2 regions of the Paenibacillus sp. G2S3 genome follow, and region 2 is predicted to be linked to the other one. Evidence: a T-box and tRNA genes for the amino acid it is inferred to sense, from the RefSeq annotation. Region 2 holds a T-box; the other holds one or more tRNA genes.
What was found. A T-box is a leader RNA that pairs with one kind of tRNA and senses whether it is charged. The one in region 2 lies ahead of QNH28_RS23830 (arginine--tRNA ligase), so its partner is inferred to be a tRNA-Arg.
Positions count from the first base shown of each region.

Region 1 (16,202 bases), 110 kb from region 2:
CAGAACTACCTCATCATTGGCCCATTCTGCTTTAGCGTAAGCGTCCATGTGTTCATGGATTTTTTGAAATGGAAGTACGGTCTTGAGCTGGCTATCCAGCACATTATCCTGCATTTGTGTTCGTCTGCGTGGATCAACCTTAGCGAGCATGATTTGTTGTTCCGTAAAATGTATTTTTCCTGAATAAATGCCAGAACAGTAGAAGTTAAATGTAGTAGTGTTCAAATATGTTGTCATCTATTTATCCCCTATCCCCAAATTTCTTCAAATACGCGCAGCCAGTTGCCACCCATGATCTTTGCAATGTCCTCATCCGTATAACCGCGAGCCACTAGACCTCTAGTAAAGTTGATAAAATAACTATATTTTTCAAGCCCAGCAACGGTTTCAGTAGAAGGACCGTCTCCTTTGGCGAATCCTAGCTTAGGTGCAATATGTTCTTTAAAATAAACCAATGACCAGAGCACATCGCTCATCGGCCAATCCGTTCCAATCCCAACATGATCCACGCCTACAAGCCGAATCACATATTCGATATGATCCAGCACATGATCAATGGTCGTATGGTTAGGATCTTCATGAACAAACCACGGCATAGCAAAAATACCGATGACTCCACCCGTCTTCGCTATCGCGATAATCTCTTCATCACTTTTACAGCGCATATGCGGATAGATCGCCTCTACACCTGTGTGTGAAGCAATGACCGGAGTCTTAGAATACTGGCAAGCATCGAGCGTGGTCTGTTTTCCACAATGTCCCGTATCTACAATGATCCCCAGCTTATTCAGGCGCTCAATGAATCTTTTGCCATAGTTCGTAATCCCAGCATTCGACTGTTCTGCACAGCCTGCACCGACCTGATTCTGATTGTTATAGGTTAATTGTAAAATTCTTAAGCCAAAATTATGTAACACATCTAATAGGTCTAAGTTTTTGCCTAAACCATCTGTTTCTTGTGCCGTGATAATACCCGCCTTATGGCCATTACGCTTGGCTGTACGAATGTCCTCAGCGGTTAATGCTTTTACTAACCAATCTGCGGAGTCGAACTGAAGCTGAACTTCAGCCATGCTAGTGACCATGCTTTCTAAGGATTCTAAGTGAAGTTCCCTGTTACCCGCGGTAATTCCCGATTTATACCATTCACTTTTATACTCGGGGATCTCACCGCTGGCCGACAGCTTTGTGATCATTTTTGCTGGCATGCTGCTGTATATCATCGGCTCATCTTTATAGGGCTCACACAGCTCTTTTATTTTTTCGGACACAGACTCTGGAATTGCGTTTGGAGATAAGGGGCCTTGAAATAGCAAATCAATATTAATGTTCTGCTCATGCAAATGTACGGCCCGTTCTTCGTCTTGCTCCGTCAACTTGAAATCATACAAACCTTCATATGTGCTCATCGTGTGGTCGCTCCTTAGAATGCAATTTCAATGCCTTTTTGTAATTTAACAGCTTCATTATAAATGAAGTTGGCTGCTGCTAAATCCTCTATCGCAAGTCCTAGTCCTTTAAAAAGAGTGATCTCATCAGCTGTAGCTCTGCCCTCAATACTCCCGCTGATCAATTCACCGATTTCACCGATAATATGGCCTGAATTAATCACGCCTTCGTTCAGCGGAATTAAATAATCCCCGGATTCATTATGCGCGGATTCCAATCGGTCTACATATAACTTAGCTAATCGGACGGTCTCCGAATCCAGCTCACGATCTGCTGGTCTGCAGGCTCCAACCGCATTGATATGTACACCGGACTTCAGCCACTCTCCTTTGAGTACAGGCTCTGTGGATGCTGTTACGGTACAAATGATATCTGCTGGGCTTACTGCCTCTTGAACAGACTCAGCCACAACGATCTCCACACCATATTTACGGCTCATCTCCACTTGGAAATCTTTTGCCTTCGCATGTGTCTTACTCCAAACTCTGACCTCACGAATCGATCGGACCAGTAGCATCGCTTCCAGATGACTTTTGGCTTGCTCGCCCGTACCTAGAATGGCAAGCACCTCTGCATCTTTTCTGGCCAGATAACGAGTGGCTACTGCGCTAACTGCCGCCGTACGGATTGCGGTAATCTTTTGTCCATCTACTACAGCTTTCAGAACACCGGTAGAAGAGTCGAATAGCGTAACAAGCCCTTGATGGGAAGGTAAACCTGAGCCATGATTGCTTGGAAATACACTGATGATTTTGGCACCTGCTACTTCTTCACCCTGCAAATAGCCCGGCATTAAGCCAATCAGATTACCTTGGTGCAGCGGGAGTACTTGTCTTAAGCTCTGTACGGCTTGTCCTGCGGACAAGTCCTTCAAAACGGATTCCATCACTGTGATGCAAGACTCCATTGCTAATAGCTCAGCCACTTCATTTTGATTAATAACTAGCATAAGACAAACCTCCTTTATTTCATTGTGACAACAAATGTGGGATTGCAAAATTATTCTTTATATCATAACTTATACGCTTTAAATATTCATGTATAAAGCTGGAAGTCAGCAATTTGTCTAACCGAGAGCTATTCGCTATACTTAATATAGTTCATATTCTATTTTAAGGAGCTGACGATTGATTATGTCTAGTAAAATAACGTTAGGTAGAACAAATTTGCAGGTACTCCCTCTCGGACTGGGTGCCAATGCTGTTGGTGGGCATAATTTATTTCCCGGCTTAAATGATGAGACGGGTAGAAACATCGTTCGCAACGCTCTTGAACATGGGATCAATTTCATTGATACCGCCTATATTTATGGACCAGGTAGATCCGAGGAATTGATCGGAGAAGTGCTGAGAGAAAGAGGTGGCCGTGATAATGTGGTCATTGCTACTAAGGGCGCTCACAAGATTACGGGCGATAAGGTTACAATCGACAACTCTCCGGCTTTTCTCAGACAGTCTGTGGAAGACAGTTTGAAACGCCTCCAGACCGATTATATCGATCTTTACTATATTCATTTCCCTGATGAAAGCACACCTAAGGATGAAGCTGTTGGCGAGCTTAAGAAGCTGAAGGATGAAGGAAAGATCAAAGCAATTGGTGTCTCCAACTTCTCCATTGAACAGCTGAGAGAAGCCAACAAGGACGGGCATGTGGATGTTCTCCAATCCCATTACAACCTGCTGCACCGTGATGCGGAAAAAGACCTACTCCCTTACACGCAGGAGCATGGCATTTCTTTCGTTCCTTATTTCCCGCTCGCATCCGGCCTTCTTGGCGGGAAATATAAGCAAGGCGATACGTTCAGCGACAATAGAAAGAACAACCCCATGTTCCAAGGAGAGACCTTTGCCAAGAACTTGGAGAAAGTGGACAAGGTTCGTCAAATTGCCGATGCCAAAGGTGTTGATGTCGCTCATGTGGTACTCGCCTGGTATTTGACTGTACCTTCCATCGATGCGCTAATTCCGGGCGCCAAGCGCCCAGAGCAAATCGTCTCGAATCTACAGACTCTGAAGGTTCAGCTGACACCAGAAGAGATCAAAGCGATTGATTCAATCTTTAAGGCTTAATAAAGCCTTATTTGTAAGTAATGTAAAGGGGGTTGTCCTAGAAGTCATGAAATGGCTACTGGGGCAGCCCCCTTTTAGCTTTGTTCAATTCGTTTGATCCCTCAGATTCGTTCGCTTTACCATTCGTTGAGTTCGTTTGACTTGTTAGAACACTTTCATTCAACTGATTCGATTCTTTAACTAACTTTTCACAAACGCAATCGCTCTCGGACTCAGCCGACCTTAAACGCAGCATTATTGCCCATTTCGCATCTTATCGGACTCCATAGCCCCAATTGGTATAAAAAACACCCAATATAGCCCCTTTTCTACGGAATAGCGTCACTGGAGTCCGAAACCCTTCTCAAAAGACTAAAAGCTCACTAATAACGTCATCTGGGTCCGAAAGCCTTAATAAATGATCAAGACTCGATAGCGCAGCTAGCCAACAAACCAAAATACAGGGCAGCGGATTCTTACCGAATATCCTAAATTCTTTGTATTAGTAAATATTGTTTGCTATACTTTCTCTGTGTATCAGTAGACTTAAATTTTTATACAAAGGGGAATTCCTTGATGATTATTCAACCTAAAACACGCGGATTTATATGTACAACAGCCCATCCAGAGGGATGTGCCAAACAAATAGAACAACAAATTGAATATGTAAAAGCACAAAAGAAAATTGAGGGACCTGCGAATGTACTTGTCATCGGTGCTTCTACCGGATACGGACTAGCTTCTAGAATTTCAGCTGCTTTTGGTGCTGGCGCCAATACCATTGGTGTGTTCTTCGATAAAGCTGCGGAAGGTCAGCGCACAGCTTCTGCAGGGTGGTACAACTCCGCTGCCTTCGAACAACAAGCAGCAGAGCTTGGACTCAAATCACACAGCATAGTTGGCGATGCCTTCTCTGATGCTATTAAAGAGAAGACCATTGAACTGATTAAAGCTGAATATGGCACAATCGATTTAGTTATTTATAGTGTCGCTTCACCTCGTCGTACCCATCCGGTAACAGGAGAAACCTTCTCCTCCGTTATTAAACCAGTGGGTACAGCTTATTCGAATAAAACCTTGAACTTCCATACAGGTGAAGTATCCATGACCACTATTGAGCCTGCTACAGAAGAAGAGGTACGTCAGACGATCGCCGTTATGGGTGGCGAAGACTGGAGAATGTGGATCGATCAGCTTCAAGCAGCTGATGTCCTTGCAGATGGTGCCACTACCGTTGCTTACTCCTACATCGGGCCTGAGATCACTCACCCTATCTATCGGGACGGAACGATTGGCCAAGCCAAGCACGATCTGGAACAAACTGCGATCCAAATGAATGACCTTCTTTCAGCAAAAGGTGGACGTGCCTTTGTATCCGTTAATAAGGCGCTCGTAACTCAGTCCAGCTCAGCGATTCCTGTAGTGCCCCTTTATATCTCTGCACTTTATGAAGTAATGAAGGAAAAAGGCCTGCACGAGAACTGCATTGAACAAATGTATCGCTTGTTCTCTGAGCACCTATACGGTGAAGGCAAGGCTACTACTAACGGAAGCTGCTTGATCCGCATTGACGACTGGGAAATGCGTGAGGATGTCCAGACAGAGGTTATGAAACGTTGGGACGAGCTGACAACCGATAATGCAAGTGAACTAGCTGATCTGGAAGGCTACCGCCAAGATTTCTTCAATCTGTTTGGCTTTAGAACAGATGGCGTAGACTACGAAGCAGATATTGATCCTAATGTCGACATTCCGAATATGTACTAAAATGATTCTGAACACTTCCATATATTAATTATGGATGTATAAAAAAGAGGTTGTCTGCAAAGTAGTGAATTCTACTGATGTGGCAGCCTCTTTTTTTGTGCTTTGCTTACAGCCTACCCATACGTCGTAGGGCATATTGGCTTAGCCTCCCACTTTGTGATATGGTTTGATAGAATACTGCAAGTTCTACTTACATTCGAAGGAGTGAATCACTCATGGTTAAGAAAATTAGTGTAGCGAATGGTGTACTTGACGTGTCCCAAATTTCGCTTGGCTGTATGCGGATTGCGGATTTGTCTGCAAAAGAGGCTGATACACATGTACATAGTGCGTTGGAGCTCGGAATAGACTTCTTTGATCATGCCGACATTTACGCAGCTGGCAAAGCCGAAGAAGTATTCGCAGGGGTACTCGAGAACAATCCTGGTATGCGTGATAAAATGATGATCCAGACCAAATGCGGAATCCGCAACGGTTATTTTGATTTCTCCAAAGAGCATATCCTACAATCCGTGGAGGGTAGCCTCAAACGCTTGAAGACCGATTATATCGATGTCCTCCTGCTTCACCGTCCTGACACGCTGTTCGAGCCGGAAGAAGTGGCTGAGGCTTTTGACATTCTGGAGAGCAAGGGATTGGTCAAACATTTTGGTGTCAGCAATCAGAACCCGTTACAAATCGAGCTACTGAAGAAAAATGTAAAGCAACCTCTGCTGTTCAACCAGCTGCAATTGAGCATTATGTTCACTGGTATGATTGATACCGGCTTCAATGTGAATATGACTAACTCCGGTTCGGTAGTTCATGATGGCGGGATTTTGGAGTATAGCCGTCTACATGACATGACCATTCAGCCATGGTCACCTTTCCAATATGGGTTCTTTGAAGGTGTATTCTTGGACAACGACAAGTTCCCTGAATTGAATGAGGTCATTAACCGCTTGGCAGCTGAAAAAGAGGTTACCAATACTGCTATTGCCATTGCCTGGATTCTCAGACACCCGGCAAATATGCAGCCTGTTGTAGGTACAACCAATACGCAGCGATTGCGGGATATTGCCAAAGCATCCGATATTACACTCACCAGACCAGAATGGTATGAAATTTACCGTGCTGCCGGTAATATCCTTCCATAAATATCAAAAGCCACGAAGTACGCTAATATCGTACCTTGTGGCTTTTCTTTATGACTATGATTGAACCCGAATAGCTCTAATTAAAAAAGAAACGGCATAAATGCCGTTTCTTTTAAGGATGGACTCTCAGGGGCTCGAACCCTGGACAAATAGATTAAGAGTCTACTGCTCTACCAACTGAGCTAAGAGTCCACAATATAATGATTTACCTTATTGAACTTGAAAAGCAAAAGCTCTTAGCTTAACGCATAAGAGCTTCGCTTGCTAATTGATACCGGCGAGAGGACTCGAACCTCCACGGTTTCCCTCTCGATTTTGAGTCGAGCGCGTCTGCCATTCCGCCACGCCGGCAAAGTATGAAGTTAAAAGATGGCGCGCCCTGAGAGATTCGAACTCCCGGCCTTTTGATTCGTAGTCAAACGCTCTATCCAGCTGAGCTAAGGGCGCAAAATTTATATGGAGCGGACGACGGGAATCGAACCCGCGACCCTCGCCTTGGCAAGGCGATGCTCTACCGCTGAGCCACGTCCGCACACGGTATGTATTGATGTCCGACTCACTAAAGAAGTGAGCCATGAAGGACTCGAACCTTCGACACCCTGATTAAAAGTCAGGTGCTCTACCAACTGAGCTAATGGCTCATGAAGCAAGAAAAATGGCGGAACCGACGAGATTCGAACTCGCGATCTCCTGCGTGACAGGCAGGCATGTTAGGCCAACTACACCACGGTTCCAAAAGATATAATTGCTTGATGAAAATTGGTTGCGGGGGCAGGATTTGAACCTGCGGCCTTCGGGTTATGAGCCCGACGAGCTACCGGGCTGCTCCACCCCGCGTCATTAAAAATATTTAGCTATCAGTTACAATAAGAAAGCTTCATGGTGGAGGCTGAGGGGATCGAACCCCCGACCCTCTGCTTGTAAGGCAGATGCTCTCCCAGCTGAGCTAAGCCTCCATGTAAAGAAGCAACTCAATTATCATAACATAATTTAATCTGTAATGCAACATTTTATTTTAGAAGAACAATTACGTTCTAAAAATAATGGTGACCCGTATGGGATTCGAACCCATGTTACCTCCGTGAAAGGGAGGTGTCTTAACCCCTTGACCAACGGGCCTTATTAAAAACAAAATGTTTTGACAACAAAAAAGATTATATCATGTATTTTAAAGTATAGCAATACCTAAATTAATATAATTTCATTCCTCTCCTACGTAGACATTAAATTGATATCAAGCTTACGTGCAATCATCTCCACGACTTCAAGTGTAGTCAGGTTATTCGTGTCTAAATGGTCTTTGAATACGTCCTTATTCAGCCCTGTGATGCATCTGTCGATCTGTTGAACGGCCCATGAGCCATTCCCTTCACCTCTACCACCCAATCTCTTGAGTAGCGTCTCTCGTGAGGCACACAAAGTAAAATGATGAACCTCTAATCCTTCATCTATTAGATTACCAGTAATGTCCATCCAATAATCTGGGTTGACTATGGTCATAGGTACGTTAATCGTCCCACTATATTCGTTAGCTATGTATTTTAACATGGAGTGGTTAATTTCACGCCAAAGATAATGATCCTGAAAGTCACTTTTTGTCATCACATCAGGAATGTTTGCTCTTATGTAATACCCTACATTCTCTGGATCGTATATAAAAGAATCAGGAAGTCTACGATGTAATTCATATGCAGTTTCTGTCTTCCCCGCACCAAAAGCTCCATTGATCCATATAATCAAGATCCTTATCCCCCATAAATAATCTATTAGTGACTCTATTAAACCACATTATCATAAAAGCCTTACAAGCAAATTCTCTGTACAAGGCACAACAAAAAGACCACTGTCGATTACTCAACAGTGGTCTTGCGTGCTTGGCAACGTCCTACTCTCCCAGGACCCTTCGGTCCAAGTACCATCGGCGCTGGAGGGCTTAACGGTCGTGTTCGGGATGGGTACGCGTGGAACCCCTCCGCTATCGCCACCAAACGGGCATTTGCGGTACAAATGCATTATTCAGGTCTCAGCATCGCCAAATGCTGAAAACAAATTCATCATCATATAGCCACTAGGACCATATGGTTTAGAACTTGATTCCTGAAAACTGAATCCGAATTGAATTTGCGTTTTAAGTATAGGATAAGCCCTCGACCGATTAGTATTGGTCAGCTCCATGCATTACTGCACTTCCACCTCCAACCTATCTACCTCGTCGTCTTCAAGGGGTCTTACTAATTGGGAAATCTCATCTTGAGGGGGGCTTCACGCTTAGATGCTTTCAGCGCTTATCCCGTCCGTACGTAGCTACCCAGCCATGCTTCTGGCGAAACAACTGGTGCACCAGCGGTACGTCCATCCCGGTCCTCTCGTACTAAGGACAGCTCCTCTCAAATTTCCTGCGCCCACGACAGATAGGGACCGAACTGTCTCACGACGTTCTGAACCCAGCTCGCGTACCGCTTTAATGGGCGAACAGCCCAACCCTTGGGACCTACTTCAGCCCCAGGATGCGATGAGCCGACATCGAGGTGCCAAACCTCCCCGTCGATGTGGACTCTTGGGGGAGATAAGCCTGTTATCCCCAGGGTAGCTTTTATCCGTTGAGCGATGGCCCTTCCATGCGGTACCACCGGATCACTAAGTCCGACTTTCGTCCCTGCTCGACTTGTAGGTCTCGCAGTCAAGCTCCCTTATGCCTTTGCACTCTTCGAATGATTTCCAACCATTCTGAGGGAACCTTGGAACGCCTCCGTTACTCTTTAGGAGGCGACCGCCCCAGTCAAACTGCCCGCCTGACACGGTCCCCGTACCCGATAAGGGTACTAGGTTAGAACCTAGATACGATCAGGGTGGTATCCCAACGGCGCCTCCACCGAAGCTTGCGCTCCGATTTCTACGGCTCCCACCTATCCTGTACAGATCGTACCCAAATTCAATATCAAGCTGCAGTAAAGCTCCATGGGGTCTTTCCGTCTTGTCGCGGGTAACCTGCATCTTCACAGGTATTAAAATTTCACCGGATCTCTCGTTGAGACAGCGCCCAAGTCGTTACGCCATTCGTGCGGGTCAGAATTTACCTGACAAGGAATTTCGCTACCTTAGGACCGTTATAGTTACGGCCGCCGTTTACTGGGGCTTCGGTTCATAGCTTCGGATTGCTCCTAACCACTCCCCTTAACCTTCCAGCACCGGGCAGGCGTCAGCCCGTATACTTCGCCTTGCGGCTTCGCACAGACCTGTGTTTTTGCTAAACAGTCGCTTGGGCCTTTTCACTGCGGCCCCCTCGTGCTATTCACACTACCGGGGCACCCCTTCTCCCGAAGTTACGGGGTCATTTTGCCGAGTTCCTTAACGAGAGTTCTTCCGCGCGCCTTAGAATTCTCTTCTCGCCTACCTGTGTCGGTTTGCGGTACGGGCACCTTCTCCTGGCTAGAGGCTTTTCTTGGCAGTGTGAGATCATGACCTTCGCTACTACAATTTTCGCTCCCCATCACAGCCCAGCCTTAATGATGTGCGGATTTGCCTACACATCAGCCTCACTGCTTAGACGGACATATCCATCAGTCCGCGTCACTACCCTCCTGCGTCACCCCATCGCTCATAGCGGATTACGGTGGTACAGTAATTTCAAACTGTTGTCCTTCGACTACGCCTTTCGGCCTCGCCTTAGGTCCCGACTTACCCTGAGCGGACGAGCCTTCCTCAGGAAACCTTGGGCTTTCGGCGGATCAGATTCTCACTGATCTTTTCGTTACTCATACCGGCATTCTCACTTGTATGCTGTCCAGCGCTCCTTACGGTACACCTTCAACCCACATACAACGCTCCCCTACCCCAGATACATACGTATCTAGCCATAGCTTCGGTGGTGTGTTTAGCCCCGTTACATTTTCGGCGCAGAGTCACTCGACCAGTGAGCTATTACGCACTCTTTCAATGGTGGCTGCTTCTAAGCCAACATCCTGGTTGTCTGTGCAACTCCACATCCTTTCCCACTTAACACACACTTGGGGACCTTAGCTGATGGTCTGGGCTGTTTCCCTTTTGACAATGGATCTTAGCACTCACTGTCTGACTCCCGGCAATAAGTATATGGCATTCGGAGTTTGACTGAGCTTGGTAATCCTTGCGGACCCCGCACCCAATCAGTGCTCTACCTCCACTACTCTTATACCGAGGCTAGCCCTAAAGCTATTTCGGGGAGAACCAGCTATCTCCGAGTTCGATTGGAATTTCTCCGCTACCCCCACCTCATCCCCGCACTTTTCAACGTACGTGGGTTCGGGCCTCCAGTGCGTGTTACCGCACCTTCACCCTGGACAGGGGTAGATCACACGGTTTCGGGTCTACGTCCACATACTCATTCGCCCTATTCAGACTCGCTTTCGCTGCGGCTCCACCTTCTCGGCTTAACCTTGCATGTTAAACGTAACTCGCCGGTTCATTCTACAAAAGGCACGCCATCACCCATAGATAGGGCTCTGACTTTTTGTAAGCACACGGTTTCAGGTTCTATTTCACTCCCCTTCCGGGGTGCTTTTCACCTTTCCCTCACGGTACTGTTTCACTATCGGTCGCCAGGTAGTATTTAGCCTTAGCAGATGGTCCTGCTGGATTCATACGGGGTTTCACGTGCCCCGCACTACTCGGGATCCGTCTCGGAGAGAACACAGTTTAGGCTACAGGGCTTTTACCTCTATCGCGGGCCTTTCCAGACCTCTTCGCCTACCATATTCCTTTGTAACTCCATGTGAGACGTCCCACAACCCCTAAGAGCAAGCTCTTAGGTTTAGGCTGTTCCGCGTTCGCTCGCCGCTACTGACGGAATCACTATTGTTTTCTCTTCCTCAGGGTACTTAGATGTTTCAGTTCCCCTGGTCTGCCTCTACATTTCCTATGTATTCAGAAATGAGTAACTGCGAATTACCACAGCTGGGTTTCCCCATTCGGACACCCCCGGATCAAAGCTTGCTTACAGCTCCCCGAGGCAGTTTCGTTGTTCGCCACGTCCTTCGTCGGCTCCTGGCGCCTAGGCATCCTCCGTGTGCTCTTATTAGCTTAACCTTTGCTCCGATGTTTCGCTTGTTCGCACAATCGATAATCTTCGCTTCCAGCTAATAACTAACGTACTTGTTTACACAAGTTATAGCTAAAAGATGTTCTAAAACGCAAATTCGTTTCGGTATCCAGTTTTCAAGGATCAAGTCTTACTGAGAGCTTAAACTCTCAAAACTGAGCAACGAGTGAGTAACAGGCCTAAACCTGAGATTTGGAAGTTTAACTTCCGATTTGAATGTCTCCATTGCAGGAAACGATTCTCCATAGAAAGGAGGTGATCCAGCCGCACCTTCCGATACGGCTACCTTGTTACGACTTCACCCCAATCATCTACCCCACCTTCGGCGGCTGGCTCCCTTGCGGGTTACCCCACCGACTTCGGGTGTTGTAAACTCTCGTGGTGTGACGGGCGGTGTGTACAAGACCCGGGAACGTATTCACCGCGGCATGCTGATCCGCGATTACTAGCAATTCCGACTTCATGCAGGCGAGTTGCAGCCTGCAATCCGAACTGAGACCGGCTTTGATGGGATTGGCTTCACCTCGCGGCTTCGCTTCCCGTTGTACCGGCCATTGTAGTACGTGTGTAGCCCAGGTCATAAGGGGCATGATGATTTGACGTCATCCCCACCTTCCTCCGGTTTGTCACCGGCAGTCACTCTAGAGTGCCCAACATGACTTGCTGGCAACTAAAGTTAAGGGTTGCGCTCGTTGCGGGACTTAACCCAACATCTCACGACACGAGCTGACGACAACCATGCACCACCTGTCTCCTCTGTCCCGAAGGCCGCTGCTATCTCTAGCAGATTCAGAGGGATGTCAAGACCTGGTAAGGTTCTTCGCGTTGCTTCGAATTAAACCACATACTCCACTGCTTGTGCGGGTCCCCGTCAATTCCTTTGAGTTTCAGTCTTGCGACCGTACTCCCCAGGCGGAGTGCTTACTGTGTTAACTTCGGCACCAAGGGTATCGAAACCCCTAACACCTAGCACTCATCGTTTACGGCGTGGACTACCAGGGTATCTAATCCTGTTTGCTCCCCACGCTTTCGCGCCTCAGCGTCAGTTACAGCCCAGAAAGTCGCCTTCGCCACTGGTGTTCCTCCACATATCTACGCATTTCACCGCTACACGTGGAATTCCACTTTCCTCTTCTGTACTCAAGTCACCCAGTTTCCAGTGCGACCTTAGGTTGAGCCCAAGGTTTAAACACCAGACTTAAATGACCGCCTGCGCGCGCTTTACGCCCAATAATTCCGGACAACGCTTGCCCCCTACGTATTACCGCGGCTGCTGGCACGTAGTTAGCCGGGGCTTTCTTCTCAGGTACCGTCACTCCGATAGCAGTTACTCTACCGGACGTTCTTCCCTGGCAACAGAGCTTTACGATCCGAAAACCTTCATCACTCACGCGGCGTTGCTCCGTCAGACTTTCGTCCATTGCGGAAGATTCCCTACTGCTGCCTCCCGTAGGAGTCTGGGCCGTGTCTCAGTCCCAGTGTGGCCGTTCACCCTCTCAGGTCGGCTACGCATCGTCGCCTTGGTGGGCCGTTACCCCACCAACTAGCTAATGCGCCGCAGGCCCATCCCTCAGTGACAGATTGCTCCGTCTTTCATTCTTCCTTCAGGAGAAAAAAGAAATTATCCGGTATTAGCTACCGTTTCCGGTAGTTATCCCAGTCTAAGGGGCAGGTTGCCTACGTGTTACTCACCCGTCCGCCGCTAAGTACTTTTGAAAGCAAGCTTTCAAAAGTACTCCGCTCGACTTGCATGTATTAGGCACGCCGCCAGCGTTCGTCCTGAGCCAGGATCAAACTCTCCAATTAGTATTGAAAAGAGCGATATGCTCATTTTGAAACATCTGACGAGAAAATTAATTCTCTATTTTGGATTTCACTTTCGTGATTTCCTACTCACTCGTTGTTCAGTTTTCAAAGATCAAGTTCTCGTTGGCGCCGTTTAATGTCTCAGCAGCAACTCTTATAATATATCATGTATTCCGATGAATTGCAACACTTTTTTTTCAAAGTCTTTTGTAATTTCATTCAGATTTACATTCACCAACCGAAAGTTTATATCTCCTCTTTGCGACTGGATTTATAATGTAACATATAACCCACTCTAAAAACAACCCCTGAATTAAAAAAAAATCAAAAATAATTACTTCCGTCTCAGTCCTACATCTCGTTCACATCTTCTCATAAAAAAACGTGCAGGTTCTAATATTCAGAACCTACACGTTAAAGAGAGATCGGATGTTAATTCGGAATAGTATTAATTAGAAATCCACGGATTTCTACGTTTCTTAGAGCTCACTGTACGACCACCTGCATTTGAACGTTGAGACTTCACAACTGTTTTGTTTTTCTTATTGCTGTTTTGACTCGAGGTCTTTGCTTTTGATGCCGTTTCCTTCGTTGCAGTTCCTTTACTTTTGATAGAAGCACCAGAGGTAGCTTCCTCACTCACTGTTCTAGCAACTTCAGGAGCGTCCTGTACAAACGCTTCAGGATCTTGAATTTCCGGAACCCGATTATGTTGCGAATAATTACCTATACCTGGATACTGCGGATTAGACGGAATACTCGACATTATAGGCCCGCCAAAGGCTCCAAGAGGAGAAGCTGGAACGATTCCCTGATTAGGTGTTCCTGCTCCATAAGCAGAGAATGCATTCGGGTTTCCGTATGCTGGATAGGTATTATATACAGGCATTTCATATGAATAGGGTTGAATATGCATTCCCCCACACCCACAAGTAGTTGGCCAAGGAAGATTTGATGACATCCCATACATCGGATTCATTCCTGAAACATTAGCCTCCATATTGTTAGGTGCAGCGTTTGGATTCCATTGTTCCGGGCTCACATTAGGCGCAGCGTTTGGATTCCATTGTTCTGGGCTCACATTAGGTGCAGCATTTGGATTCCATTGTTCTGGGCTCATGTTAGGCCAAGCATTCGAATTCCATTGTTCTGGACTCACATTAGGTGCAGCATTTGGATTCCATTGTTCCGGACTCACATTAGGCGCAGCGTTTGGATTCCATTGTTCTGGGCTCATATTAGGCCAAGCGTTCGGATTCCATTGTTCCGGGCTCACATTAGGCGCAGCGTTTGGATTCCATTGTTCTGGGCTCATGTTAGGCCAAGCATTCGAATTCCATTGTTCTGGACTCACATTAGGCGCAGCGTTTGGATTCCATTGTTCTGGGCTCATGTTAGGCCAAGCATTCGAATTCCATTGTTCTGGACTCACATTAGGTGCAGCATTTGGATTCCATTGTTCTGGGCTCACGTTAGGTGAATACATATTTTCTGAAAAGTAGTATGGGGACATGCATTCAGGTCCATATGAGGCTGGCTGAGCATAACTTGGTGCCCAATTCATGTTCATATTAGGGTTATTTTGATAAGAATCATAGAGATAAGGATTTCCTCCTAGACCTGGATATCCCATATTGTCACAAGAATCTGCCATTTCCTTTTTGCTAGCCACTGGCTTCATCTCAGCTTTTGGTGCCTCATGATGTGCTACGGGCTCTTGATTTGGAACTGTAATCTGAACAAATAAGCTCTGCATTTCAATTTCTTGCACAGGAGCAACTTCCATCTGCATATTCGGCGCAGGATTAGGTGCAGCATTTTGAGTATTAATAGGGGCGATGTTCATTGATGGGTGTGGTGCGGAATTGTATAAAGGCGAGATATTTGACGATGGTTTTGGTGCAGGTTTAGTTTCCGCTTTAGCCTCTGGTTTATTTTCTGCTTTAGCTTCTGGTTTGTTTTCTGCTTTTGCTTCCGGTTTAGTTTCTGGTTTGACTTCTGGTTTAGTTTCCGGTTTTGGTGCAGGAACTACCTCAGCTACTGGCTGTTGTTTTGGACCCGTATATTCCTTCCCGCCAACTTGTGTTTTCTCAGAAGCATTAGAAGGCATGTAGCCTGGCTGTACAGGTGAAGAATTTGATGGCTTTTTAGGAATGTTTACTACTTCACCTAACATCAATACATTTGGATTCTTTAGCTGGGGATTTGCTTCAACCATATCCTTCAATGGGATTCCCCACGCCTTAGATAATTTCCATAAGGTATCTCCTTGTTTGACTGTATGCTTGTAGTAAACTTCACTGTTGTCCGGTACGGATACAGGAGCCGTAGGTATTTTTACTTTTTCACCAAGTGCCAGCACATTCGGATTACTGATCTGTGGATTAGCTTCAATAATTTTTTGTAACGGCACTCCGTACTTTTGCGATAATGCATACAGACTATCGCCTTGTTTGACAATGTGTATTTTCACGTAGCATTAACCTCCTAAAAGTTTTGTGGAGTATTGCTTTCTTACAGCTACACTGCAAAACTGGCTTTGAAAGCAAACACCCTTTGGATGGAACATTGCTCTCTTACAAAGTTATATGCGGTACAGCCGCCTCCTTCGTTACTACATCTTATGCAGCCCATGGGCGAATGACATCCCTGAAATAAAAAAAATCCTTTCAAGATCCATGAAAAGATTAACCGCAGACTCACGGATATCTTCTTCATGTATCATGAAAGGATTTACTGATGCCTATTTAACACTCCTTACACAAAAAGCAAGTAAAAGAGTGCATTATTTAATTAACTGTTATTCCCAAACCTTATAGCCATCTTTGTCCACTACATTACGGAACTCTTCAAGCAATTTCAAAGTGATTGGACCCGCTTGTCCTTCACCAATGATTCGGCCGTCAATTTCACGTGCAG
Region 1 is NZ_CP126095.1:5,292,739-5,308,940, forward strand. Features, by position in the region: gene QNH28_RS23290 (CocE/NonD family hydrolase) at 1-237, opposite strand, end outside; gene QNH28_RS23295 (dipeptidase) at 249-1,409, opposite strand; gene QNH28_RS23300 (ornithine cyclodeaminase family protein) at 1,424-2,398, opposite strand; gene QNH28_RS23305 (aldo/keto reductase) at 2,583-3,518, shown strand; gene fabV (enoyl-ACP reductase FabV) at 4,074-5,264, shown strand; gene QNH28_RS23315 (aldo/keto reductase) at 5,480-6,400, shown strand; tRNA gene QNH28_RS23320 (tRNA-Lys) at 6,520-6,592, opposite strand; tRNA gene QNH28_RS23325 (tRNA-Leu) at 6,673-6,751, opposite strand; tRNA gene QNH28_RS23330 (tRNA-Arg) at 6,771-6,847, opposite strand; tRNA gene QNH28_RS23335 (tRNA-Gly) at 6,858-6,932, opposite strand; tRNA gene QNH28_RS23340 (tRNA-Lys) at 6,969-7,041, opposite strand; tRNA gene QNH28_RS23345 (tRNA-Asp) at 7,057-7,134, opposite strand; tRNA gene QNH28_RS23350 (tRNA-Met) at 7,161-7,237, opposite strand; tRNA gene QNH28_RS23355 (tRNA-Val) at 7,281-7,356, opposite strand; tRNA gene QNH28_RS23360 (tRNA-Glu) at 7,445-7,519, opposite strand; gene QNH28_RS23365 (AAA family ATPase) at 7,613-8,140, opposite strand; rRNA gene rrf (5S ribosomal RNA) at 8,273-8,389, opposite strand; rRNA gene QNH28_RS23375 (23S ribosomal RNA) at 8,536-11,464, opposite strand; rRNA gene QNH28_RS23380 (16S ribosomal RNA) at 11,726-13,283, opposite strand; gene QNH28_RS23385 (LysM peptidoglycan-binding domain-containing protein) at 13,732-15,756, opposite strand; gene ilvE (branched-chain-amino-acid transaminase) at 16,084-16,202, opposite strand, start outside.
Region 1: it has a tRNA-Arg gene. The T-box ahead of QNH28_RS23830 (arginine--tRNA ligase) is inferred to sense a tRNA for this amino acid. The anticodon was not compared.

Region 2 (16,202 bases):
TGCTTCGTCAGCTGCTGCGTGAGGAATGGGGCTTTGATGGCGTGTTGATCTCGGATTGGGGCGCGGTGAAGGAACTGATCCCGCATGGTGTCGCCGAGGATGAGGCTGAAGCAGCACTTAAAGCTATCAAAGCTAGCGTGGATATCGAGATGATGACAGAGTGTTATGTTCACCAATTGCCAACTCTTGTAGCTGAAGGGCAAGTGGATGAAAGCATCATTGATGAAGCCGTACTTCGTATTTTGAAATTGAAGCAAAGACTGGGCTTGTTTGAGAATCCGTTACGTGGGGCAGATATAGAGAAAGAGCGCGAGGTAATTTTCTGTGAGGCTCACCGGACAGCAGCGAGAGAATTAGCGGTTAAATCCTGCGTTCTACTGAAGAATGATCAGGTTCTGCCGCTTGCGGCAGAGCAGCGGATTGCGCTAATCGGACCGTTTGCCAATAACGGAGATATTCTTGGGCCATGGTCTTGGTTGGGTTCAACAGAAGAAGCTAGCCGTCTTGCTCCAGCCCTTGAAGCTCGTGCAGCTGCAGGTAAGATTACCGTTGCAGAAGGCTCCGGGATTGAGACCTTAACAGAAGAGCAATGGCTGGAGGCGAAAGCGGTAGCGCTGGAAGCCGATGTAATTGTGCTGGCGCTTGGAGAACATTCGGATATGAGCGGAGAAGCTGGAAGTCGTTCAGATATCCGCTTGCCGGAAGCGCAGCGTGAGCTTTTGCAACGTATGAAGACGCTGGGTAAGCCTGTTGTAGTGGTGTTGTTTAACGGACGCCCACTGGATCTTAGTGGTGTGATCGAGAACGCGGACGCCATTCTGGAAGCCTGGTTCCCAGGAAGCGAGGGCGGTGCCGCGATTACCAGTCTACTGTATGGAGATGAGAATCCGTCCGGAAGATTGACGATGTCTTTCCCTGTATCTGTAGGACAAATTCCGGTCTATTACAATCATTTTAATACTGGACGTCCTCTTCATGTACCGGGTGCTGACAAGCGTTATGTCTCACAATATCTGGACATTCCTAATGAGCCGTTCCTGCCATTTGGCTTTGGTCTTAGCTATACGACATTTGGCTACAGTGAACCGATCCTTTCCGGTGAAATAATGACGAAGGATCAGCCTATTAAAGTAACTGTTACGGTGACTAATACAGGTAATGTACAAGGTGAAGAGGTAGTGCAGCTCTATATCCGAGACATTTCAGGAGAAGTTGTTAGACCAATGAAGGAACTGAAAGACTTTGCTAAGATCAGCCTCTCCCCGGGAGAAAGCCAGGAAGTGAGCTTTACGCTTACGGAAGAACAGCTTCGTTACTATCATAGCGATTTAAGCTTTAGCAGTGATCCGGGACAATTCAAATTGTTCGTAGGTCCAAATAGCCAAGAGGTTAAAGAACGCGATTTTCGCTTAACATTAGCTTAACTAGAATATATACGACACAGGCTGTCGTAATAGAGGAGTGCAAGAATATGACTACTAATATGAATTCTAACATCCATTTAAACGCTGGAGACTTATCATTCACTTTTACAAACAGTGGGGACTTGTTCCAAGTTCTCCATGAACGGACAATGATCAATCAATTGCTACCTAATATCGTGGATGGCTCCTTATCCAACCTATATTTACGCATTCATAGTAATGGAAGCATTCAAGCTGTTCCTTTGCTGGGCATTCATTCCTCAAGCACTGTACGTAAGGCTGGAAACCGCTTGGTTTGGGAAGGTACAGCGGAAAATATCGAGTATCAGGTTATTTTTACTCCGACAGCTCAAGGCGCTTGGTTCTGGGATGTGAAACTTACAGGGCAAAATGCAGATGTGGATCTCGTGTACGGGCAAGATGTGGGTATTGCCGATATCGGTGCAGTTCGCAGTAATGAAGCCTACCTGTCACAATATATTGATCATGCCGTATTCGAGGATCAGTCGAAGGGATATGTCGTATGCTCCAGACAGAATCAGCCGCAAGGTGGTAAATTCCCATATTTGCAGCAAGGTGCGATCACTAAGGCAGCAAGCTTTTCAACAGATGGTTTTCAATTCTTCGGATTGTCTTATAAAGAGACCAATCAGCCGGAAAGTCTGAGTCGTGAACAATTAAGCAATGAAATCTATCAATATGAATTCGCTTATACTGCGCTGCAATCGGAGCGGGTGAAGCTGAGTGGTGAAGCCCAGTTTGTATTTTATGGATTGTTCAAGCAAGATCATCCAGAAGCGATTACCTCGTTAGAATTCACGAAGGACGTTGCTGCGGCTTGGGAAGCTGTAAAAGAGTTACCATTAGAAGCTGAAGCACCGATCGAGCGTTCTTTCTTGACCAAAGAGCTGGGAGCACCGTTAGCTGCAAATTCTCTGACGAGCGAAGAGATCGATGCCTTGTTCCCGGTTCGTTATCAAGAGGAGAAAGAGGGAGACTTACTACTATCTTTCTTCACAGAAAATTATGAGCATGTTGTATTGAAAGAAAAGGAACTCAGAGTAGAGAGACCACACGGTCATATTCTAATGAGTGGAGATAACGCCCGACTTAACGATAAGGTTATCACTACGACTTCCTATATGTACGGAATATTTAACTCTCAAGTCGTTATTGGCAATACCAATTTCAACAAGCTCATGACCAATGCCAGAAATGCACTAAACATTCCAAAAGCTTCGGGACAAAGAATCTATGTGCAGTGGAATGGCGAATATCGCCTCCTGACCATGCCTTCTCTGTTCGAAGTTGGTTTCAACTATTCCCGTTGGTATTACAGAACAGATGGTGAATGCTTCATTATTACGAACTACACTACTGCAGATTCTCCGGAGATATTCCTGAATGTGCGTACGGAAAGTGGAAAAGCTTATCGCTATTTAGTTACTAATCAAATCACTATGAACGTTAACGAATACGAGCTTCCATATCAATTCAAGCAAGAAGAGGGAACTGTAACCTTCTCTGCTGATAGAAGCGCACTAAGTGCAGGAGAATATCCTGATCTGCAGTATAAATTTAAGGTACAGGGAGCGGATTTCACTCTTCAAAATGAAGGTAGACTTGTCTCTCATGCTGAGCAATCTGATGCACCGCTAGCTATTCTGGAATTGTCGGAGAGCAGTGAGTGGACATTGAACATTCAAGGTCTTCTGGATGGTAAGGAGATTCAATCGAGCAGCCGTACAGCTGAAGAGGAGATTTCCGCATACCGCGAGTTCTATAGTGGGGTTATGAATGGCTTCCGCTTGACGTTAGGTGATGGGTCAGAAGGTGAGTTGTTTAAGGTTAATGCTCTAGCTTGGTGGTATACGCATAATATGCTCGTCCATTATTCTGTCCCTCACGGATTGGAACAATATGGCGGCGCTGCTTGGGGAACCCGTGACGTGTGTCAGGGACCGGTGGAATACTTCATGGCTACGCAAAAATACGAACAGGTTCGTGAAATATTGCTGACTCTGTATGCTCATCAATATGAAGATGATGGTAACTGGCCACAGTGGTTCATGTTTGATAAATATACGAAGATTCAGCAAGAAGAGAGCCACGGAGATATTATTGTATGGCCCCTCAAAGTGCTTGGAGATTATTTGGCGGTAACGCAAGACTACAGTATTTTGCAAGCAACTGTGCCGTATACTCGTAAGCATAGCTTTGATTTTACTGAAGAAAAAGCGACACTGCTGGATCATGCACGGAAGGAAGTTGCTTACATTAAGAATCACTTCCTGCATGACACGCATTTGTCTTCTTACGGTGATGGAGACTGGGATGATACACTACAGCCTGCAAATCCACAGCTGAAGCAGTACATGGTTAGCAGTTGGACAGTGGCGCTTACCTATCAGACATTGAATCAGTTCTCAGAAGTGCTTCATAAAGTTGATCCAGCAGGTTCGGAAGAGCTGAAAGCGATGGTAGAGGGAATTCGTGAGGATTTCAATACACATATGCTCCAATCTGAGGTAATTCCCGGCTTCTTGTATATGGAGGACCCAGAGCAAGTGAAGCTTATGGTACATCCAAGTGATACGGAAACAGGGATCCAATACCGTCTGCTGCCAATGACGCGCAGTATGATCAGTGAGCTGCTGACACCAGAACAGGCCGAAGCGCACTATGAAGTGATCCAGGATAAACTGTTCTGTCCAGATGGCGTTCGTCTAATGAACCGTCCAGCTCAATATGTTGGTGGCGTTAGCACCCATTTCAAACGTGCGGAGCAAGCTTCTAACTTTGGTCGGGAAATTGGACTTCAATATGTACATGCACATATCCGTTATGTAGAAGCTATGGCTAAGCTAGGGAAAACCGATCAGGTTTGGAATGGCCTAGCGGCGATCAATCCGATCGGAATCCGTGACGTGGTGCCAAACGCTGAACTACGTCAAGCTAACTCTTATTTCAGTAGCTCGGATGGTAAATTTAACACCCGTTATGAGGCGCAGGAGAATTTTGATAAGCTGCGTAATGGTGACGTAGCGGTCAAAGGTGGCTGGAGAATCTATTCTAGCGGTCCTGGGATCTATATGAACCAGTTGATCTCGAATGCACTAGGGATCCGTACGGAAGGCGGAGATTTAATTATCGACCCAATTCTGCCGGAGTCGCTGGACGGAATGCGCTTTAGCTTTGAATATGCAGGCACTAAGGTAGACTTTATTTATCACCTTACGGGCTCTGATAACAGTCGGATTACTGTTAACGGTACGGAAGTGCAAGCCGAAGGTACGCTTAATCGCTACCGTAGTGGCGGTATCCGTATCAAACGTGAAGACTTTGATCGTCTCTGCGTAGAAGCTGGAAATGTGATACACATTTATAAGTAAGATAATAATAGAAGGGCAATCTCCGCCATAAACGTGGAGATTGCCCTTTTTTCTATATCTTCTACATACGGCTCGGAGTCGGTAACCCAAGCACATTTAGCACATCACCTAAAGTGTCCTTAAATCTCGAAGTGAGCCAGAGGCGGAACGCGATGGTAGCTTCCTCACCTTTTAAAATCGGACATATAGAATAGAAGTTATTGAAGAGTGTGGCTAAGGTATGCGCATACGTGCAGAGTATATTCGGCGTTAATTCTATGCTGGCAGAATACAATGTCTCCTGCCAGAGGCTAAGCTGTCTCAGCAGCGCAAGCTCTGCTTTTTCCATTTCGATTGGGAATTGAAGCTGTGAGGCATCTGTAATGAATGGAATTGTAGATTTGCTCAACACACTGCTAGCACGCGCATAGGTGTACATCAGATAAACCCCGGTATTACCAGATATTTCGGTAGCCTGTTTGAAATCAAACACGATTTCCGTTCCCAGGTTAAACCGCAGCAGATAATAACGAATAGCAGCAGCTGCAATGATATGGCTGGAAAGACCCTCTTTATCGGAGCGCGAATGTTCTATGTTCTGTTCCATAAGCTTTACTAAATCGCTCACCTTAACGCCGATTCCTTGGCGCCCGGACATGGCATAAGAAGATTTCCCTTCTGAAACATCTATCCCCAGCTCAGCAGCAGAGGCCGGACTAAGAGAAACAACGCCATAACTTACATGATGGAGCTTCTCAGCCTGATTGTTATAACCTAATGCGCCTAAAGCTTGCTTAACCATTTGTTGCGGATATTCCTGTCTATAATCAATCACGTTAATGACACGGTCCGCATGTCCATAGGGGGCCTGGGTTCCGGTTAATCCTGTGGTCCATAAACCGGACGAGAATTCACTGTAGGTGAAATCTTTGGATAGTAGACCGAATTTCCAGAGATGATAGGCAATGTCTTTGGCAGTGTACGTCAAAATCCCATTCGAACGCACAAGCACCTTATCCATCTGATGATCCTCTGAATCCGCTCCACTGCTAACCTCTGTCCCTTGCTTTAGCACCCAGCAGCCCGCAAGCTTACCTTCAGTCTCCTGTACAAAAACTGCCGTTTGCTTCAATAGCTCAGATGCGGCTACCCAGAATCCCTCTTTTAAAATATTGCTCTCCCATACCAGCAGGTCATAGTGAATACTGAAACGCTTCATTTCCGCTACATGCTCTCTCACAATACGTTCAGCGACAAGGTTACCCAGCCACGCCTCATTGCCGTCACCCTGTTCAAGGGCATGCAGCATATCCGTGCGTTTGTGCGTCATCTCTGGATTCTGTGCATATTCTTTGTTCACTTTGGCATAAAGATCCCAGCAGTAATCCCCGAACCGTTGATGATTGCCTTCCAAAGGTACATTTAATAAACCCACGACTGTATCTGCGAGCTGGTTGCCCAGATCATCAACATAGTTATGGACCTCTACGTTATGTCCGGTTCTTTTCATAATTCTGACCAGCGCATCGCCGATGCAAGCATTTCTCAGGTGACCTACATGAGCAGCTTTGTTTGGATTGATTGAAGTGTGCTCGATGATGACCTTTTCCCCCGTGCTGTCTGGCAGATCGAAGGAATGTTTAGCCCATGCCTGCCAATCCATATACAAATTAATAAATCCAGGAGCAGCTACTTCGACTTTTTGTAAAAGACCGGTGTAACTCTCTTGTAATTTAATTTCTGCTTTTACTAACTCTGCTATGACGAGGGGGGATTTGCGCAGGGTTTTAGCTAGCTGCATGGCAATGTTGCAGGAATAATCACCATGCTCTAGATTAGCTGGCTGTTCGATCAGAATAGCAACATCGTTCGGGTAGGCAACTTCTAAGGTGTGGAATACTTTTTTTACACTTTGTTCAATGCTTTTTTTGATGATTTGACTTAACATGCTATACCCTCCTTTGAAAATACAAAAAAGCCCTCGTCTCAAAAGAGACGAGGGCTTTAGCGCTCGCGGTACCACTCTCGTTGCTAAACAGACGTTTAGCCACCTTACAGGATAACGGTCTTCAGCCGGGACTTCCTACTTGGGTTTAGAAGTCCATCTCACGGGTGCGCTTCATTAGGTGATCTGTACCGGCTTACACTTACCCGGCTCGCTGAGGACTAGAACACGTTAACTACTCTCCCGTTCATCGATGCTTGAATAATTTTTATCAGTATAACTAATATTTCGAAAAAAGCAATAGGGGCTTACTCAGAAAAATCTACAAAATGCTTGAGTTTTAGATTGTCCGATTAGTAGATCATAAATTCAAACAATAGAAGGTTGTCTTTTTTTGAGTGGTAATTCCTTTGCATAAATGTCCACACATTAACTTTAAATACAGAATATTACTATATAGAGCTATTAATTATGAACCATGTTACTAGTGTTATAGTTTGTAATTTTTTAATTTGCAGTGGAAGGGAGGAGCGAATAAAGATGGCATTATTTTCAACCGGACCTATGGATAATGGTCCAATTATGGGGATTAGACAGACACAAATCGTAACAGTAAAAGTAGTTAATCGTGATTCTCTTAATCCATATAATCTCGTCATTCAAGGCTTTTATCTAAATGGATTAAGAACGATGTATGTGAATGAAATGGTAAGTCTCGCACCTAACCAAGTTCTAACTAGAGACTATTTTGCTGATTTAGATGCATTTGAATTTGAGTTTGCGACATCAGAAGAAGTTGAAGCACAGATAGGGATCTCGGTCTGGGGAAAGCAGGCTTCGGGGCAATTGGTAGATTCTCATCGTATAGTAGCGTGGGAAAAACATACAGCAATAATCTAAAGGAGTGTTGAAAATTGAGCTATTTATCTACCGGGCCGATAGATAATACCATGGTGGGAGGTATACGACCAACTCAGCATGTTACGATCAAAATCGATAACCGAAGCGACGTTATTACTTCTACGGTTCTCGTCCAAGGATATTATATGGATGGGACAAGAACTATGTATGTTAGTCAGCTTGTTAATGTTATGCCTGAGCAAGTTATAACAACAGATTATTATGCGGATTTTGATGCGTTTGAATTTATTTTTACAACTTTAAGCCTGGTAGATGATCCTATTCAAATTTCAGTCTGGGGAAAAAATAGTATGGGTCAAATTGTGGCTGCTCACCGACTAGTCCATTCTGAATTACTCGGAGCAACGGTAGGGGTAACTGGGGCAACAGGAGCAGCCGGAGCAGATGGAGTAACAGGGGCAACGGGAGTGGCAGGTGCGGATGGAGCAGATGGAGCGACTGGGGCAACGGGAGTAGCAGGTGCAACTGGTGCAACAGGGGCAGCCGGAGCAGATGGGGTAACTGGGGCAACAGGAGCAGCCGGAGGAGCGACTGGGGTGACTGGAGCAGATGGAGCGACAGGAGCAACGGGAGCAGATGGAGTGACTGGGGCAACGGGAGCAGATGGAGCGACAGGGGCAACAGGGGCAGATGGAGCAACAGGGGCAACCGGAGCAGATGGAGCGACAGGGGCAACCGGAGCAGATGGAGCGACAGGGGCAACCGGAGCAGATGGAGCGACTGGTGCAACGGGAGCAGATGGAGCGACTGGTGCAACGGGAGCAGACGGAGTGACAGGAGCAACGGGAGCAGATGGAGCGACTGGTGCAACGGGAGCAGACGGAGTGACAGGAGCAACGGGAGCAGATGGAGCGACTGGTGCAACCGGAGCAGATGGAGCGACTGGGGCAACGGGTGCGGATGGAGCGACTGGTGCAACGGGAGCGGCCGGAGTGACAGGAGCAACGGGAGCAGATGGAGCGACAGGAGCAACGGGAGCCGATGGAGCGACAGGAGCAACGGGAGCAGACGGGGCGACTGGTGCAACGGGAGCAGATGGAGCGACTGGTGTAACGGGAGCGGCTGGAGTGACAGGAGCAACGGGAGCAGACGGGGCGACTGGTGCAACCGGAGTAGCCGGAGTGACTGGAGCGACGGGAGCAGACGGAGTGACTGGTGCAACCGGAGCAGCCGGAGTGACCGGAGCGACGGGAGCCGCTGGAGTGACTGGAGCAACGGGAGCGGACGGAGTGACAGGAGCAACGGGAGCAGACGGGGCGACTGGTGCAACCGGAGTAGCCGGAGTGACTGGATCAACCGGAGCAGCCGGAGTGACTGGAGCAACAGGGGCAGATGGAGCGACTGGTGCAACGGGAGCGGCCGGAGTTACAGGAGCAACGGGAGCCGCTGGAGTGACTGGAGCGACGGGAGCCGACGGTGTGACTGGTGCAACCGGAGTAGCCGGAGTGACAGGAGCGACGGGAGCCGCTGGAGTGACAGGAGCAACGGGAGCAGCCGGAGTGACTGGAGCAACGGGAGCCGACGGAGTGACAGGTGCAACGGGAGCCGATGGAGTGACTGGAACGACGGGAGCGGCAGGTGTAACTGGAGCAACAGGAGAGGCAGGTGCGACAGGGGCAACCGGAGCGGCAGGTGTAACTGGAGCAACAGGAGCCGACGGAGTGACTGGAGCAACAGGGGCAACTGGAGTGACTGGAGCAACGGGAGCCGATGGAGTGACTGGAGCAACAGGGGCAGCTGGATTGACTGGGGCAACGGGAGCAACAGGAGCGACTGGAGCAACGGGAGCGGACGGAGTGACTGGAGCAACGGGAGCAACGGGAGCAGCCGGAGTGACAGGTGCAACGGGAGCGGACGGAGTGACAGGTGCAACGGGAGCAGCCGGAGTGACAGGCGCAACGGGAGCAGCAGGTGTAACTGGAGCAACGGGAGCCGACGGAGTGACTGGAGCAACAGGGGCAGCTGGATTGACTGGGGCAACTGGAGTAACTGGAGCAACAGGAGTAACAGGAGCAACAGGAGCAACTGGTGTAACAGGAATAACTGGTGTGACTGGAGCAACAGGGCCGAATATTCAAGCTGAGGGATTCTCTGCGTTCCTATCAGCTTTGTCAGTTTCTACTTCGTCCCAACTGACTGGATGGTCTGTGGCCTCTCCTTTCTATTCTGATCCTTCCTTTAACCCTGTTACGGGAAATTACACAGTTCCGACAACGGGTAGATATTCTATTGAAGCGACCATTAACTATTCCACAACTGCCTCAATCTCAATTAGTCTTGGTAGTGGGACTAATCCAGCTTTCGTAGTTCAGAGAACTTCTCCTACTTCAACAAATCTGGTAAGTGGATTATTCCCTGTGTTGGATGTGAATGTTGCGCTTATTCTAGATTTGAGAGCTATTTTGGGAAGTGGGACTGTAACGCTGGTTGGAGAATTTGCACTAACAGCAGGTGATGTTATTGGCTTGTTCTATGTTTCTAATGGCTTGACGGTTCCTTTGAATCTGGGCGGTGCTAATACTTCGGGTATAGTTTGGTCTGTTCATGAATTGACGTAAATTTATCTCTGAGTTAATGGTACAAAGAGGGGATACTCAGTAGCCGTAAGTAAGGCTTCCTGAGCTATCCTCTGTTTTGTTAACGGGACATGTTGTAAGCAGGACGGAATAATGCTTCCAAGATTTTCAGTCTAGTTGAATGATGATAGATTTATAGATTTTTCCAATAGCACTCAATATGTATAATAGTAGCTTTTGATAGATGTCCACACATTAAAAAGAGAAAAGAATATTACTATTAAGAGCCGAAAATTTCCAACTGAAAAATATAATAGGCTCATTGTTAGCGAATTTAGAGTAGATCGGAGGAATGATTATAGTAACGCTACTATTTAGAATTTTGTGCAGGCAATCTATTTAAAAATAAAAGGAGTTGATAACTTGAGTTATTTATCTACTGGACCTATAGAGAACAATCTGGTAAGCGGTGAAAGACCCACTCAGCTTGTTACTATTAAACTTGTTAATCAGAGTGATGTCACTGCGTCGTTGATTCAAATCGAAGGATATTATATGAACGGTACAAGAACACTATATGTTAGTGAACTTCATACTGTGGGACCTAATGAAGTACTAACAAATGATTATTATGCAAATTTTGATTCATTCGAATTTTCATTCACAACACCAACTTTGATAGACGATCCAATTCCAGTCTCAGTTTGGGGAAAAAGCAGCACAGGTCAATTAGTGACTGCTCATCGGCTTGTCTACTCTGAATTGTATGGTGAAAATATAGGTTATTCAGGAGCCACTGGAGCCACTGGAGCCACTGGAGCCACCGGAGATACCGGAGCGACAGGAAGTACAGGTGCGACCGGAGCAGCAGGAAGCGCTGGAGTTACCGGAGCGACAGGAAGTGCCGGAGCGACAGGAAGTGCCGGCGTGACTGGAGCGACGGGAAGTGCAGGTGCAACAGGAGCGACAGGAAGCGCAGGTGCAACAGGTGTAACAGGAGCGACAGGAAGCGCAGGTGCAACAGGTGTAACAGGAGCGACAGGAAGCGCAGGTGCAACAGGTGTAACAGGAGCGACAGGAAGCGCAGGTGTAACAGGAGCAACAGGAGCAACAGGAGCAACAGGAAGCGCAGGAGCAATAGGAGCAACGGGAAGTGCAGGTGCAACAGGAGCAACGGGAAGTGCAGGTGCAACAGGAGCGACAGGAAGCGCAGGGGTTACCGGAGCAACGGGAAGCGCAGGTGTAACAGGAGCGACAGGAAGCGCAGGTGTAACTGGAGCAACAGGAAGTGCTGGCGTAACCGGAGCCACCGGAGCTACTGGTTCGGGTGCGATTATTCCATACGCTTCTGGTCTGCCAGCTGTTATGACCACAGTATTGGGAGGTCTTTTGAATACTTCAAGCGCAGTTGGCTTCGGAAGCAACGCAACCAATATTGCTATTACAGGTGGCACTATAGATCTTACAGGAGCAGCTGGAACCTTATTGAACTTTGCATTCTCAGCTCCTCGCGCCGGAACGATCACTTCTATGGCAGCCTATTTCAGTACAACAGCTGCGCTTAGTTTATTAGGCTCTACAGTAACAATCACTGCTCAATTATACAGTTCTTCTACCCCTAACAATACGTTTACTGCAGTCCCAGGTGCTGTAGTCACATTAAGTCCTCCATTTACAGGTGTTCTTTCACTTGGCACAATTAGCAGTGGTATTACTACAGGCTTGAGCATTCCAGTAACCATTGGAGAACGGTTACTGTTGGTCTTCACTTCAACGGTAACGGCCGGAGTTGACATTGCGACAACCATTGCTGGCTATGCTAGCGGAGGAGTTACAATCGCTTAACCTGACGAATCTGAAATAGGGATATCCCAAAAGCCGTATGGCTAGAGGATATCCCTTTATTTAGATCATCAGAATTTCTCGGATGTCTTGTTCTGTGAGCGTAGATAATCCTTCCTGACCTGGCTGGATTACCTCATCAATTAAGTTCCTTTTCTTCTGTTGCAGCTCATACATCTTGTCCTCTACAGTGCCTTGGGTAACAAGTCGGATAACTTGCACTACTTTTTTCTGCCCGATTCGGTGAGCCCGATCTGCAGCTTGCTGTTCGACGGCTGGGTTCCACCATAGATCGTATAGGATTACAGTGTCAGCCCCTGTTAAGTTGAGTCCGGTTCCGCCAGCTTTTAAGGAGATCAGGAAAATATCTCGCTCTCCTTCATTAAACTGATTACATAAATCTACCCGCTGGGACACAGGCGTTTGACCATCTAGATAAAAATATGGAATACCTTGATATCCGAGTTCACGCCCAATCAGGCCAAGCATTTCTGTGAACTGGGAGAATACTAGCATTCGTTTACCCGAGCTACGGCATTCCTCAATGATTTCAAACAGCTGCTCGAACTTGGCGGAGCTTCCTTCATACCCATCCACAAATAGAGCCGGGTGACAGCATAGCTGGCGTAGACGGGTGAGTCCAGCAAGGATTTTTATCCGATTATTATTGCCGAAACTATCCTGGGTCAGATGCTTTAGCGCCTCTTTTTTCAAGCGGGCGAGATAAGCGACATATAACTTCTTCTGCTCAGGGAACAGCTCACAGGCTTGGAGTGATTCGATTTTCTCAGGCAATTCTTTTAATACATCACTCTTTAAGCGCCGCAGCAAAAAGGGACGTGCCCGTTTAGCAACAGTTTCCCTCGGTAAATCGTGGAAAGCTTTTTTACCTGGAAACAGCCCGGGGAACACCGTACCGAAGATGGACCAAAGATCTTCCAGCGCATTCTCCACTGGAGTCCCAGTAAGTGCAAAACGATGCCGAGCTTGAAGAGCCATAACTGCTTGAGCGGTCTGCGTCGTATGGTTCTTTATGGTTTGCGCTTCATCGAGAATCAGGGTATGAAAAGACATCTTAGCATACAACTGAACATCTCTTCGAAGCAGCGGGTAAGAGGTAATAATTACATCCGCCTTCGCTGCATTTTTTAAAATCCGACCGCGTTCCGTTAAGCTTCCATCTGCAATAACGGCCTTGATTTCAGGCGTGAACTTTTTAAGCTCATTATGCCAATTGTAGGTGAGAGAGGCAGGAGCGACAATAAGAGCGGGCAGACCACTCTGACGAATATCCGGAAGCTCGGAGAGCAGAAAAGCGATACTCTGAAGTGTTTTGCCAAGACCCATATCATCCGCTAAAATACCCCCGAAGCGGTAATGGGCGAGCGTCTTCAGCCACTGGAATCCATACTGCTGATAATCCCGGAGTACAGGAGCTAAACTCTCTGGTATAGGAAAATCAAGGTTCTCAGGATTGTGCATATTCGCAAGTAACCTTTTAAAGGACCTGCTCAGCTTGACTGAGTCACTTTGAGAATCAGCAGAGGTTAAATGTAACCCACGAACGACTGGTAAAGAGAATTGCGCACCTTTAATCTCACCTTCTCGAATACCCATCTCGTTCATAAAGGTGATGATTTCTTGGAGCTCCTCGCTTTCCAGTGGTAGCAGCGCCCCTTCGGGCAAGCGGTAGTATTTACGTTTATCCTGAAGTGATTTTAAGACCATCACAATCTCAGATTCGGGAATACCACCCATGTCGAATTTAAAATCAAGCCAGTCGGTCTTTTCGTTCCAACTAATACTTACCTTGGGTGGTGTGGTTCCCGTGAACAATCTTTCTTTGACAGCGGTGGTCGCGTAAACCGTTAGTAGTGGCTCAAGCAACGGAATCGTGTGGTATAAAAAATCGTACTCACCTTCCTCATCCGTCATAATATACCCGCCTTCGGTTTTGGCGAAGGATTCATGCTCCATCAGCTCCAGAATTCGGGCCTCTCCTTCACCGTCGCGTATAAGAATCAAGTCCGTACCGCGAACATGGGCTTTTTCGTCTAAAGGATTGATGATAATGTCACCATATTGAAACTCTAGCCCGGCGAGCAGTCGATCTCTCACACGGTCCAGATAGAGTCTCGCTATAAGCTTATGTTGCACAATTCGATCAGCAATAGATTCGGCGATATGCACGTTTCCCAGTTTTTTCAGACCAGGGATAACCTTGTCCATAAAAGGCTCCATTTGTTCAGGTGCGATATCGATACCATCTCGACGGGAGGAATCCAGCATTTTTTTCATCTCAGATAGGCGCATGCATTCCTGAACAGTTAGCTTCAACAGCTTGCCTTCAGACAGCACGAGTCCGTAGTCTTCCAGAACTGAGATCTGCTCAAGTCCTTGAATATCCAGATGGTATCCTTCGCCTTCGGCTTGCTCGAACGCAAAGCTAAGAGGTGGTGCTTCATTAGACATATGAATGCCTTCGTACAGCACCTCTTCTTGTTGCAGATATACCGACGAAACCTCTGAAAGTGCGGGCTGGAGCGTCTCCCAGAAAAAAGGAGGGATAGCCAGCAGGCGATCTCCCCCCAGGTTGCCACCATATGGAGAATGGTGAGTGACGTTATCGCGATACATTTTTTCATTTAAGACAATTTCAATAAGCTTCTGAAGAACGATGTTATCTTCCTTCCGAAAGCTGTGAATGGCAGGGTCATAGACGAAATGCTTCGAGAATTCGAAGGTTTCTCCACGGTGTACACGTTCCAGAAAACCTCTTATTTTATGAACGACATATAGTCGTTTCGAGCCGATTTTCATTTCTATTCCCAGCATGGTAGTGCTATAGCTGTAAATGAATGGCTTGCAGATAAACTCTACGTTTAACGGAATTCTATTATCCACAAATGCCCCAGTACCGCTCGGACGCGGCTTATGGTTGCTGAACATACCTAGCAGGCTGCTCACCAGATGCTGGTCTCTGAACCTTCCTCCCATGTCTCGCGTAGAATCCGTAACATTACGTGGGGTTAAGACTCCAGTATCTTCAATAGTAGATAGGCTAGAAGTTCCAGTATGATCTGGCGGTTCACCAGCAGTTTCAAGGGCATCAATGCTGATCAGTACGGCTGCGATATGTTTGCAGAAAGGCCCTCCATACGAGTAAGCAGGACAAGTGCATTCTGCCGTAACATCACCATCGATATCGACGACAACCATGACTTCGTAGCCAATGCCCCCTTGAACGAGCGCTTCATAACGAGATCGGGGCAGATCTGGGATGGATTCATTACGTTCTTCAATATCTATTATATCGACGCTTCCAGACTGGTAATAAGCCAATCCTTTTTCAAAAACAGATTTGCCGCACAGCAGCTTAATTACCCGTTCTGTCACACTAAAGCCCATAACATAATTCCTTCCTCGTAACTTGTTCTTCGAAAAGTCCGATTATTATATAGTCCTTATGATAACAGAACGGGCGTGCGCATCAAATAGGGGCTGCTACTCCACCGATCCCGTGCATAATAAAATGGATCGTCAGGTTAATCCCTTCCTCGTCATTCCAGTCCTTCTCCGGCTGGAGCAGCAGGCGATTTAGCACATACCCTACAACAGATGAAATAGTGAAGCGTAGAATAGCGGGTGTAGGTAATTCAATGACTTCGCCTTTTGCTTTGAAGTGCTCCACAATTTCGATGACGCGCTCCAGCACCTTGCTTAGAATATTTTCTGCGAATTGTTCTCTGAGCACTGGTTGGAAAGGGATTTCCTGTATCAGAATCTTTAGGATTTTAAAATTCTTGCGGGCGAACTCCAGACGATTGATGATAAACATCCGTAGGAATTCTTCGAAGCTGTCATAGGGAACATTGAGTACCCCGTTGAAATTCCGCATTACAAAAGGAGCAAGCATACGACTCATGGTGGGGCCTATGATGGACAGCAGTAAATCTTTTTTGGTCTTGTAATATCGGAATATCGTTCCCTCTGCTACGCCTGCCTTTTGAGCAATTTCACTAGTCGCAGCTGCAGCATATCCTTTTTCGGAAAATACCTCAATCGCTGCATGCAAAATGGAAATCTGCTTCGGTGTTAGTTTATCTTCTTCACTTATGGCCAGCAGCTCTTCAATCCACTGCTCTTCTATATTTTGTTCCGCAGAATCGTGTTCCTTCATTAC
Region 2 is NZ_CP126095.1:5,405,536-5,421,737, reverse strand. Features, by position in the region: gene bglX (beta-glucosidase BglX) at 1-1,424, shown strand, start outside; gene QNH28_RS23835 (GH36-type glycosyl hydrolase domain-containing protein) at 1,472-4,816, shown strand; gene QNH28_RS23830 (arginine--tRNA ligase) at 4,878-6,743, opposite strand; T-box leader at 6,784-7,000, opposite strand; gene QNH28_RS23825 (hypothetical protein) at 7,281-7,640, shown strand; gene QNH28_RS23820 (beta strand repeat-containing protein) at 7,655-10,219, shown strand; gene QNH28_RS23815 (exosporium glycoprotein BclB-related protein) at 10,601-12,022, shown strand; gene QNH28_RS23810 (DEAD/DEAH box helicase) at 12,083-15,427, opposite strand; gene QNH28_RS23805 (TetR/AcrR family transcriptional regulator) at 15,510-16,199, opposite strand.